DNA from 2 places in the Pseudomonas sp. F1_0610 genome. Region 1 is predicted to be linked to the other one. Evidence: predicted binding sites of a transcription regulator. Region 1 holds the regulator's gene; the other holds the start of a gene.
The links. Region 1 encodes sigma-54, which starts transcription at its own class of promoters, with help from an activator protein. Its sites were predicted from a motif close to ANTGGCATNNANNTTGCTNT; they were not measured.

Region 1 (6,269 bases):
GCTAGACAAAGGAATTGATGTTCGCCAAGCCACAATAGATGAGCTAATGACCAAAGGTGGAAAATTTGTTCAACCTGATATGCTTGCCGCCCAGGCGCTAAAAATTATGGAAGATTTTAAAATTAGCCAGCTACCTGTATTGGATGCTAAGCAACAAACTATTGGTGCCATCACTATGCATGACCTTTTACGAGCAGGGGTAATCTAATGTCGCCAATACTTGCAGCCGAACTAAAACAACGGATACAGAACATACGCTTAGCGGTGTTTGATGTAGATGGCGTATTAACAGATGGTCGTCTGTATTTTCTAGCCGATGGCAGTGAATTTAAATCTTTTAACACTTTAGACGGCCAAGGCATTAAGATGCTACAACGCTCTGGAGTAGATACTGCTATTATTACAGGCAGACGCTCTGCAGTAGTTGAGTTACGGGCAAAAAATCTAGGCATTTCACATCTTTATCAAGGCCGTGAAGATAAGCTTACAGCCTTAGATGAATTGTTAAGCACACTTAAACTTTCTTACGAAAATGTTGCCTATCTAGGCGATGATTTACCCGATTTGGCCGTTATTCGTCGTGTAGCCTTTGGTGCTGCTGTAGCTAATGCAGAGCCTTTCATTAAAGCCCATGCTGACTATGTCACTCAAGCTAAAGGCGGTGAAGGTGCTGCACGCGAGTTTTGCCAAATTATTATGGCGGCTCAAGGATCATTGGAAAACGTACTTAATTCTTATTTGTAATAGCGATGGGACAGATGCTCAATTTTTCCACATTACCCAACTATATTCGCTACACTATTTTCTTTTTGCCGTTTGCCCTGTTATTAGCGGCACTGGGTTACATTGACTGGTCAAGTGATAGCAAAACTAATTCTGATCAAAATATGGCTACACAAACTATTGATTTTTTTGTAACAAACTCAGAAAGCATTCAGTTTAATGAAGAAGGTCATTTACGTTATGTACTACTAGCCAAAAAACTAGATCATATACTTGAAACTGATATTTCTTACGTCGATAGACCCAATATGTCCTTGTATCGCAAAACGAGTGATATACCTTGGCATATTATTAGTGACAAGGGCGAAGTAAGCCCAGCGGGTAAAGAGGTAGAGTTAATTGACAATGTACGAATTAGCCGTATGGACGAGCTACAACGGAACAGCGTACTAACAACTCAGCGCCTCACCTATATACCTGATGAAAATATCGCAAAAACTAAAGAATCCGTGCGCATGGAAACCAACCTAGATACAACCACTGCAATCGGAATGGAAGCATTTATTAATGACGGCAAAGTTAACTTGTTGTCAAATGTTCGAGGTGAGCATGAAGTTCGCTAATTATTATAAAACGCTGTTAGCACTAAGCCTAACATTGAGCAGCTTAACAGCTACAGCTCTGCCTAGTGACCGTGAACAACCTATTCGTATCCAGGCCGATACAGGTCAACTTGATGAAAAAGAACGCGTTGCTGTCTACAAGGGCAATGTAATCATGACTCAAGGCACCATGATTGTAAAAGGTAATACTGTCACTATTACACAAAACCCAGATGGCAGCATTCGCACCTTTACTTCTAATGGTGGCCCTGCCTACTTTGAGCAAAAACCTGATGTCGACAAAGAAGTGGTTAAGTCTTATGGGCAACAAATTCAATATCTAGTTAGCCAAGACCGAGTCGTTATTACTGGTAATGGGAAAATCATCCAACAAGGTAATACCTTTGAAGGTGAGAAAATTGTTTATGACACCAAACGCCAAATCATTAACGCAGGCAGCTTAGGTGGCAATACCGGCACTGGTAATAAACGCATTGATATGATTATTCAGCCTAAGAAAGAATCAGGTAACTAATACTTATGAGCGTACTTTCAGCCAAGCACCTTGCCAAAAGCTATAAAAAGCGCACTGTAGTTCATGATGTCAGCATACGTATTGAAAGTGGCCAGATTGTAGGTTTACTTGGGCCAAATGGCGCTGGGAAAACCACCTGCTTTTATATGATAGTAGGCTTAGTACGCTCAGATAATGGCACCGTCAGCATTGATGATCAAGACATCACGTTTTTGCCTATGCATGGCCGAGCCAAGTCTGGAGTTGGCTATCTTCCTCAAGAAGCTTCTATTTTTCGCAAAATGACGGTTAGCGAAAATATTTTAAGTATTCTAGAAATACGCCCTGAACTTTCAAAAGAGCAGCGTATGGCAGAAATGGAAAGCTTACTCAAAGAGTTTAACATTACCCATATCCGCGACAGCCTAGGTATGAGTCTATCCGGTGGTGAACGCCGTCGTGTTGAAATTGCACGCGCCTTAGCTACCAACCCTAAATTTATCTTGCTTGATGAACCTTTTGCCGGTGTCGATCCTATTTCTGTTAGTGATATTAAACAGATTATTTATCATCTAAAAAGTAAAAATATTGGCGTTTTAATTACTGATCACAATGTGCGCGAAACACTAGATATCTGTGAAAAAGCCTATATTGTTAACAGCGGTAAGATTATTGCAGAAGGTGATTCTGAAACTGTTTTAAACAACGAAACCGTTAAAGAAGTCTACTTAGGGCACGAATTCCGTCTCTAGTCATATTCTGTAGGCGGCTTTAGCTGCCTACTTTTCTTCTTGTGCTAAAGTTTAGCGCTCAACACTAGCCAAAGATCAAAAATTCAGGCATAAAATTTGCTACAGTGTTCACAGCTATTTTATTTGGAGTTTTGATTTATCTATGAAAGCCTCGCTTGTCCTCAAATTGGGCCAACAACTGAGCATGACGCCTCAGTTGCAGCAGGCTATTCGTTTGCTTCAACTTTCAAGCTTGGACTTACAAACTGAAATTCAGCAAGCATTAGAGTCAAACCCAATGCTAGAGCTAGAAGATGCCAGCAATAGTATTGAAATAAAAGATAACACCAATAAAGCAGAGCTTGACCGTCAAGATGAAAACCCATGGTCTGAGCAAATTCCTGAAAATCTACCGATAGACACTGCTTGGGAAGATATCTACCAAACCAGCGCCAGCAATTTACCTGTAGCTAGCGAAGACTGGGATTATGGTGCAACTACAGCCGCCATTCCTGATCTTTACGATCATCTACTTTGGCAGCTTAATTTAGCGCCCATGACCGATATCGACCGCCTTATTGCTACCACCTTAATAGACGCATTAGACGCGGACGGCTACTTACGCGAACCTTTAGAAGATATTTGCGCCAGCTTTGCGCCTGAGCTAGGTATTGAGCTAGATGAAGTGCAGGTTGTATTACATCGCATACAACACTTTGAGCCAACTGGCGTAGCAGCCCGCAATCTCAGTGAATGCCTATTACTACAATTAAACCAATTACCTGAAGACACTGCTTATCTAGCACAGGCTAAAAAACTCTGCACACAGTTTTTAGATCAACTAGGCGGAAAAGACTTTAGTTTAGTTTTACGCCGTCTAAAAATTAATATGGATGAGTTAAGTGCTATTACGCGATTAATTAAAACGCTTGATCCAAAACCTGGTGCCTCTATCGGTGGAGAAGAAGCAACCTATATCATTCCAGATATTATTGTGCGTAAAGAAAAGAGCCGCTGGCTGGTAGAACTTAACCCTGAAGTAATGCCTAAACTCAACATAAATAGTTATTACCAAAGCTTTATCCAAAGAGCAGATCAAAGCGATGACAACCTCTATATGCGCAATCAGCTGCAAGAGGCAAAATGGTTTATTAAGAGCTTACAAAGTCGAAGTGAAACACTACTCAAAGTAGCCACAACTATTTTAAACGTGCAAAAAGGCTTCTTTGAAGAAGGCCCAGAGGCGATGAAACCTCTTGTGTTAGCAGAAGTTGCCGAACAACTTGGCATGCACGAATCTACCATTTCACGCGCTACTACCCAAAAGTATATGCATACTCCTCGAGGGATTTTTGAACTAAAGTATTTCTTTTCTAGTCACGTTAATACAGCCGAAGGTGGTGAATTTTCATCAACTGCTATTCGTGCTCTAATTCGTAAGCTGGTTGAAAAAGAAGATCCCAAAAAACCCTTGAGTGATAGCAAAATTGTTGATTTACTAGAGGAACAAGGTATTCAAGTGGCTAGACGCACCATTGCTAAGTATAGAGAATCCTTAGGAATCTTATCGTCTAGTGAGCGTAAGCAACGTTTATAAGTGTAACTATGGGTAAACTAGCCTAGAAATACAGCAAATCGCTTGTATTTTGATTGGGTTGATTAAGGAGAGCAGTATGCAAGTCAACATTACCGGACACCAATTAGAAGTTACTGATGCCTTACGTGACTATGTTAGCGAGAAATTTGCTAAACTAGAGCGGCATTACGATAAGATCACCAGTGCTAATGTGATTCTCAGTGTAGAAAAGCTTAAGCAAAAAGTAGATGCAACCTTGCTTATTGCTGGTGGAGATATTGTAGGCAATGCTGAACATGAAGATATGTATGCTGCAATAGACTTATTAGTTGATAAACTCGATCGCCAGTTGATTAAACATAAAGAGAAATTGTTAGATCGACAAAAAGGCGTTCTCGACCGCTGATACTAAACAATGATTTCAATAGAACAAATCCTGACCCCCAGCCGTTGCCTAGTCAACGCGCTGGGTGGCAGTAAAAAACGCGTTTTAGAACAAATTGCACACCTTGTCGCTAACGATCAAAGCGATATCGATGAGGATGCCTTGTTTGAAAACTTAATTGCCCGCGAACGCTTAGGCTCTACTGGCTTTGGTAACGGAATAGCTATTCCTCATTGCCGCATGCCAGGCTGTACTTCACCTATTAGTGCAGTACTTCATCTAGAAACACCCATTGACTTCGATTCAATTGATGGAGAGCCCGTAGACTTACTTTTTGTACTTTTAGTACCAGAAGAAGCTACAGACGAGCATTTAGAGCTGTTAAGGCAAATTGCTACTATTTTAGAAAAACCAACTACTTTAGAGCAATTACGCCAAGCCACTAACAGCGAAGCCCTCTATAAAGCTGTTATTAATGCACAACCTGCACCACAGCTACACAATGCAGACTAACTTGAGGATCACATGCGATTAATTATCGTTAGTGGACGTTCTGGTTCAGGCAAGAGCACAGCGCTTGATGTACTTGAAGATAACGATTTTTATTGTATAGATAATCTTCCCGCTTTATTGCTGCCCCAGCTTGCTGAGCGCACCTTGCTCTCAGCAGAGCTGTTGCATCCGCTGGTTGCGGTATCTATTGATGCTCGTAATATGCCTAATCAGCTAGCACAATTTCCAGCTTTGCTGCAAACAGTCCGCGAGCGCAATATTGATTGTCAAATTCTCTATCTTGATGCTGATGACAAAACCTTACTCAAGCGTTTTTCAGAGACCCGCCGACGGCATCCGCTAACGAACGATACACGTTCTCTAGCAGAGGCCATTGAAGATGAAAATACAGTTTTAGAGCCCATTGCATCCTTAGCTGATGTCAGCATTGATACCAGTGAGTTAAACCTCTACCAGCTAAGAGATACTATTAAACTCCAGCTATTAGAGCGCCCCGAACCCACTACCGCATTTCTAGTTGAGTCCTTTGGTTTTAAGCGCGGAATTCCTATTGATGCAGATTTAGTTTTTGATGTACGCTGCCTACCTAATCCTTATTGGAAGCCAGATCTGCGTCCACTTTCTGGATTAGATCAAGCCATCAAAGACTATTTAAGTGGCCAGCACGATGCCGAAGAAATGTATCAAGATATCTACACTTACCTAAGCAAATGGCTGCCACGTATTGCCGCTAGCAATCGTGCTTATGTCACCATAGCCATTGGCTGCACAGGCGGACGTCATCGCTCAGTTTATCTGGCTCAGCGTTTAAGTGAAGCGCTCAGTGCTGAACTTAATAACGTTCAAGTACGTCACCGCGATTTAAAACTAGAAGGTCAATAACTGCCTATGCAACGCTGCGAACTTCATATCATTAATAAACTAGGTTTACATGCACGTGCGGCCGCTAAATTTGTTAGCACTGCCTCTGCCTTTCCTTGCAGTATAAAAGTAGGACGCAGCGCAGAACAGCTATCTGATGGGAAAAATATTATGTCTGTCATGATGCTTGCTGCTAGTAAAGGTACAAGCCTAGTGCTGATTACCGATGGCGAACAAGAAGAACAAGCACAAGCAGCTCTGATCGATTTAGTGAATCGTTATTTTGATGAAGAACAATAGTTAAGGCATCAAACACTCCGGCCCATCAAAGTCTGGATCACTCACCCAACGACTCACCTTGCGC
Region 2 (6,269 bases), on a different contig from region 1:
ATTGCCAGTGGCGCCAGATACTGAATCTAAAGCATCAACTAAAGGTACACCGGCAGAGAAGGTAGTAGCCAAAGTTCGGCCGAAACGTGCAACCGTTGATTTATAGATAATATCTCCAACTATAGGCGCCTTTAATAAGCCTCTATCAATAGAATCTCTAAATCCTTTTGATTTTTTATAGGCTTGATTTAGCCCTATACCTATTGCTATAGCAGCCACTACTAATATCCAACCATCTGATTGTATAAACTCGGAAAAGTTAATAATCATCATGGTAAAGGCAGGCAACTCAGCCCCAAAGCTAGCAAAAACCTCCTGAAACTGTGGAACCACTTTAATCAATAGAATAGCTGTAACGATGATAGCAACAGCAATAACAGCGATGGGATAATTCATAGCTTTTTTAATTTTAGTTTTGAGCATTTCGGTCTTTTCTTTATACGTCGCCACCCGATCTAACAAAGTTTCCAAAGCACCGGACTGCTCGCCAGAAGCAACTAAACTGCAATATAAATCATCAAAGTATTTTGGATGCCTGCGTAGCGCTGTGGCAAAACTATTACCACCCGCAACATCAGCTTTAAGGCTTTCAACCAGTTTTTTCATATTAGCGTTTTCCATACCATCGCTAATAATGTCAAAGGATTGCAGTAATGGCACACCGGCCTTCATCATGGTCGCCATCTGCCTTGTGAAAACAGCAACGTCCATTGGTTTGATTTTTTTACCGCCACCTGCTAATTGGATACCTTGCTTTTGTACCTTGGTTGGACTAATACCCTGTTTGCGAAGCTGCGCCTTAACAAGGTTAGCGTCTTGCTCAGACATTTTCCCTGAGACTTTACCACCTTGTTTATTTACACCTTCCCAAACATAAACAGCCTGCTTAGCTTGTTTTGCTGCCATGAGTTTAATCCTTCGTTACGCGGTTAACTTCTGCCAAGGTAGTAAGACCTTGCATTACTTTTTCTAGACCCGAAGTGCGTATGTTATTAAATCCTTCTTTACGCATCTGCTGATCAATATCAATAGAGTTACCATCTTCCATAATTATCTGCTGGAGCGCTGGTGTAATTTTCACAACTTCATAAATTCCCACACGCCCTTTATAACCATTATTACAGTTTTCGCAACCGACTGGTTCATAAACTTTAAAAGTTCCAATCTGTGCTTCGGTAAAGCCTTCAGCCAACAAGGCTTCTTTAGGAATGTTCGCTACTTTTTTGCATGACTTACAGAGTCTGCGTGCCAAGCGCTGGGCAATAATAAGGTTAACAGAGGTTGCTAAGTTAAATGAAGGGACCCCCATATTACGCAAACGAGTCAAGGTTTCAGCCGCACTATTAGTATGCAGTGTTGACATTACCATGTGCCCTGTTTGCGCTGCTTTAATTGCAATTTCGGCCGTTTCTAAGTCACGAATCTCACCGACCATGATGATATCGGGATCCTGACGCAAGAAAGCACGCAAGGCTTGAGAGAAATCCATACCTTGCTTAGGGTTAACGTTTACTTGGTTAATACCTTCTAAGTTAATTTCTACTGGATCTTCCGCTGTGGATATATTTACTTCCACGGTATTGACCAAGTTCAAACCACTATAAAGCGAAACAGTTTTACCTGAACCTGTTGGCCCTGTTACCAGAATCATACCCTGCGGATGATGTAGCGCTTCTAGATAAAGCTCCATTTGCTGCTCTTCATAGCCGAGCATTTCAATGCCCATCTGCGCACTGCTGGAGTCGAGAATACGCAATACAATTTTTTCGCCCCATAAAGTGGGCAAGGTATTGACACGAAAGTCGATTGACTTGGTATTAGAGACTTTTAATTTAATCCGCCCATCTTGCGGTTTACGACGTTCAGAGATATCCATTTGTGACATTACTTTGAGACGTGCAGAAATCCTGTCTTTTAATGCCATAGGTGGACGTGATACTTCATGCAAAACACCATCGGTACGAAAACGCACGCGGTAAGCTTTCTCATACGGTTCAAAGTGTAAATCTGAAGAGCCCATTTTAATAGCATCTAGCAACATCTTATTAACAAAGCGTACCACAGGTGCTTCATCGGCCCCCTCATCAGCGGCTTTCGCAGCACCACCCTCTGAGGTTTCTAAATCATCTAAATCGGCAGCATCAGCCCCGTCCAAGCTGTTCATGGGCGAGTCATAGAGCTTATCAATTATCTTAGCAAGCTTATCGGCCTCGACTAAAACGCCCTCAACCGTCATCCCTGTACTAAACTGTACATCAGAAATTGCCTGCTGATTACCAGGATCTGAAATCGCTAAATAGAGTAAGTTTCCCCGCTTTAATAAAGGTAGCACTTGCAAAGTAGCAGCAAGTTTGTCTGAGATAATATTCTTATCAATTAGGCTTTCATCAAAAGCCGACAAGTCAAAATAGGGTACACCAAATTGGTCTGATGCGATTTCCATCAGCTGCTTGGCGTTAGCTAATTTATTTTGCACTAGCCAAGTAACAAAGGGGGTTTTGTTTCTTTTAGCATCAACCACTGCATCCTGCGCTTTTTGCTCAGTCAAAATTCCTTGTTCAACAACTTGTCGAGCAAGACCAATCAGCGCTATTGAATTTCCCATAATGCTTTGCTCACCTTAAAAATGAAGGGACTGACAATAATTGTCACCTTATGACGCTAAATTACACTAAATATTATTTTTTTTTCAAACACGCATCAATTTACTGCAACAACCGCATAAAAAACTGACGCATATCAAAACTGGCATGAAATTTGCTTATATTATATTCGCAACAGGTAAGTTACCTGCCAATCACTAAACATGGAGTTTACAATGAAAGCTATTCAAAAAGGTTTTACCCTTATCGAATTAATGATCGTGGTTGCGATCATTGGTATTCTTGCAGCAATCGCTATCCCACAATACCAAAACTACATTGCACGTTCACAATTTGCTGAGTCTCATGCACTACTTGGCGCTACTCGTGTAGCTTTCCAAGAACGTATTGACTCAGGCAACGTTATCAAAGCTACTAAAATGGGTATCCAAAACGTAGGTAGCTACGGTGGTATTACTTTACCAACAGCAGATATTGATGCTTTAGTTGCTGGTGAGTTTTTTGACGTAGTGTATACCTTCAACCAAAAAGGTATTATTCCATACGACAAAACTGGTACAGCAACCACTGCGGTTGACTCAAACTCAAGCCCTGCATTAAATGCAAAACTTGTTGTTTACACTTATGAAGTAGATACTGGTCGTTGGACATGCTCAACTAACGTTGACGAGCAGTACATTACTAGCTGTGAATACGCTGCAACTCCTGCTGGTACAGTTACTGGTAAACGTTAATAGTTACCTAGTTTAACTACCTAAAAGCGCTTGGTTAAATTACCAAGCGCTTTTTATATTAAAATTATTAACAACCTTATTTTATTTCAATAAAAATATCATAATAAAATCCACACCTATGCTTTATCGCTTAAAGAGCACTTATTATAAATACGCTAACTTCGCCACTTACAAATTTACTAATCGTTTGCTACATCTTAATCAGCTCATCCAGCTGACTTTAAAATTTTACAAACACTTATTTTACTCTGAAGCGGTAAGAGTTTAAAAACTACCAATCAAATAACGCCCTTGCTATATCCGACACTCCAGATGACTTTCCTTGGCATCCTTGTTAGCAAGCCAACATATATCCAGTATTTTTATGACACTTAATTTTATAATTATAAATTCAAAGCTCTATCAGTGACTTATCTTATATTTAAATTTTCTACATAGTTGAATATTAAAAGCTTAAAATAAAAATGCCTGATAATGTTTACCAGGCATTTATTATTCATATTTTACGCTTATTTAAACAAACTTAAACTTTCGACCGCTCAAAACGCTTGCGGTCATTTTCGTTTAGGTATTTTTTACGTAAACGAATTGATTTAGGCGTTACTTCTACTAGCTCATCATCATCAATAAATTCTAGTGCTTGCTCTAAGGTGAAGATAATAGGCGGAACCAGTTGGATAGTTTCGTCTTTACCTGAGGCACGCATGTTATCTAGCTTTTTGCCTTTGGTTGGGTTGATGGTGAGGTCGCTGTCGCGGCTGTGGATGCCTGCTAATTGGCCTTCGTAAATTTCATCACCTGGGGCTAGGAATAATTTACCACGGCTTTGTAAGGTTTCCAGCGAGTAGCTCAGCGCTTTACCTGTTGCCATTGACACCAACACGCCATTTTGACGACTAGTGACATCACCGCCTTTTAATGGGCCGTAATGGCTGAATGTACTGGTAAGAATCCCTGTACCTGAGGTCATGGTCATAAAGCTGTTACGGAAACCAATTAAGCCACGCGCTGGAATAACGTATTCAAGTCGAATACGGCCTTTTCCATCTGGAACCATGTTGTTAAGGTCGCCTTTACGCAGGCCTAATTGCTCCATGATAGAACCTTGGTGTTGTTCTTCAATATCAACAATTACGTTCTCGTAAGGTTCTTGTTTTTCACCATCTACTTCTTTAATCACCACTTCTGGGCGAGAAATAGCCAGCTCAAAACCTTCACGGCGCATGGTTTCAATCAATACTGATAAATGCAATTCGCCACGGCCTGATACTTTAAACTTATCCGCGCTATCGCCTTGCTCTACACGTAAAGCTACGTTGTGCAGCAATTCTTTTTCCAAGCGCTCTTTAATATTACGGCTAGTAACAAACTTACCTTCTTTACCTGCAAAGGGTGAGTCGTTTACTTGGAAAGTCATGCTGACGGTTGGCTCATCTACTGTTAATGCTGGCAGTGCTTCAACATTTTGTTGATCACACAGGGTATCAGAAATAAATAATGGCTCAAAACCACTGATACATACGATATCGCCGGCTTGTGCTTCTTCAACATCCACGCGATGCAAGCCGTGATGCCCCATGATTTTTAAAATACGACCATTACGACGTTTGCCGTCAGCACTGATGGCGGTTACGGGCATATTGCTTTTTAAACGACCACGTGTAATACGGCCAATACCAATAACGCCTAGGAAGCTACTGTAGTCCAGTGCAGAAATTTGCATTTGGAATGGGCCATCAACATCCACCTGTGGTGCTTTTACATATTTAATAATGGCTTCAAACAATGGATCCATGTTGTCTGCCATTTCTTCGGGATCATTACCAGCAATACCGTTTAAAGCGCTGGCATAAATGATAGGGAAATCAAGCTGCTCTTCAGTTGCACCGAGGTTATCGAATAGATCAAAAATTTGGTCGATCACCCAATCTGGACGCGCACCCGGGCGGTCAATTTTGTTTACTACCACAATTGGGTTCAAGCCCGCTTGGAAGGCTTTTTGTGTAACGAAACGCGTTTGTGGCATAGGGCCGTCGATAGAGTCAACTACTAACAGTACGCAGTCGACCATGCTCATGACGCGTTCCACTTCGCCACCAAAATCGGCGTGGCCCGGAGTGTCGACAATATTAATATGGTAGTCGCGCCAGTTAATGGCGGTATTTTTCGCCAAAATAGTAATGCCGCGCTCTTTTTCTTGATCGTTTGAATCCATTACCCGCTCAGAGTCCAGCTCTTTACGATCTAAGGTGCCAGAGGCACGTAGTAAGGCGTCAACAAGGGTGGTTTTGCCATGGTCAACGTGCGCGATGATGGCAATATTACGTAGATTTTCAATCACAAAGGTATTCTCAAATTAGTTTAAAGGCTACAGGCAAGCTGCATAGTTAAAGTACATACGCGCACGTCCGGCGGTCGCAGTTGTTGTGGCAATGCCAAACAACTCCAAGGGCTTGCCCATAGCAAATTTCGCATCTTAGTTTTGCTCTACCGCAGGTCGATAAACCCGCACATTATCAAAGCCTTCATGCAATAAATGATGTGCATGCAGGCGACTCATCACACCTTTGTCGCAATACAATAAATATTGGCGATTACTTTCAAGGTGCTTGAATTTGTTGTTGATGGCGTAAAATGGCAAGAGCATAACTTCTATGCCTTCTAAGACCAAGGGTTCATCCTCAGCTTGATCAGGGTGACGGATATCAATCACTATCTGCCCTGCCAAGGCTTGATGCACTTCTTCAACTTGAATATCTTTGCCTAACTCATCAATTAGTTTATCAATGGTTTTATACACGGCTTTATCAACAGCCTGCTCTAAAATGGCCATATCAAACTGAGTTTCTTCATGTTCAATACGATGTAGCTTAGCGCGTGTTGTTGGGTTCACCGAAATAACACCGCAGTATTCTGGCATATGGCGGGCAAA

Region 2: the regulator sigma-54 is predicted to act here: its motif matches at 2,745-2,764, upstream of VQ643_RS03985 (pilin).

Annotation. Positions count from the first base shown of each region.
Region 1 covers NZ_JAZDRH010000013.1:24,803-31,071, reverse strand. Annotated here, with positions in the region: gene VQ643_RS08855 (KpsF/GutQ family sugar-phosphate isomerase) at 1-208, shown strand, start outside; gene VQ643_RS08850 (KdsC family phosphatase) at 208-744, shown strand; gene lptC (LPS export ABC transporter periplasmic protein LptC) at 759-1,346, shown strand; gene lptA (lipopolysaccharide transport periplasmic protein LptA) at 1,333-1,860, shown strand; gene lptB (LPS export ABC transporter ATP-binding protein) at 1,866-2,591, shown strand; gene VQ643_RS08830 (RNA polymerase factor sigma-54) at 2,734-4,167, shown strand; gene hpf (ribosome hibernation-promoting factor, HPF/YfiA family) at 4,244-4,552, shown strand; gene ptsN (PTS IIA-like nitrogen regulatory protein PtsN) at 4,562-5,044, shown strand; gene rapZ (RNase adapter RapZ) at 5,057-5,926, shown strand; gene VQ643_RS08810 (HPr family phosphocarrier protein) at 5,933-6,205, shown strand; gene VQ643_RS08805 (SOS response-associated peptidase) at 6,206-6,269, opposite strand, start outside.
Region 2 covers NZ_JAZDRH010000004.1:135,848-142,116, forward strand. Annotated here, with positions in the region: gene VQ643_RS03975 (type II secretion system F family protein) at 1-906, opposite strand, end outside; gene pilB (type IV-A pilus assembly ATPase PilB) at 911-2,605, opposite strand; gene VQ643_RS03985 (pilin) at 2,819-3,337, shown strand; gene typA (translational GTPase TypA) at 3,861-5,678, opposite strand; gene thiI (tRNA uracil 4-sulfurtransferase ThiI) at 5,814-6,269, opposite strand, start outside.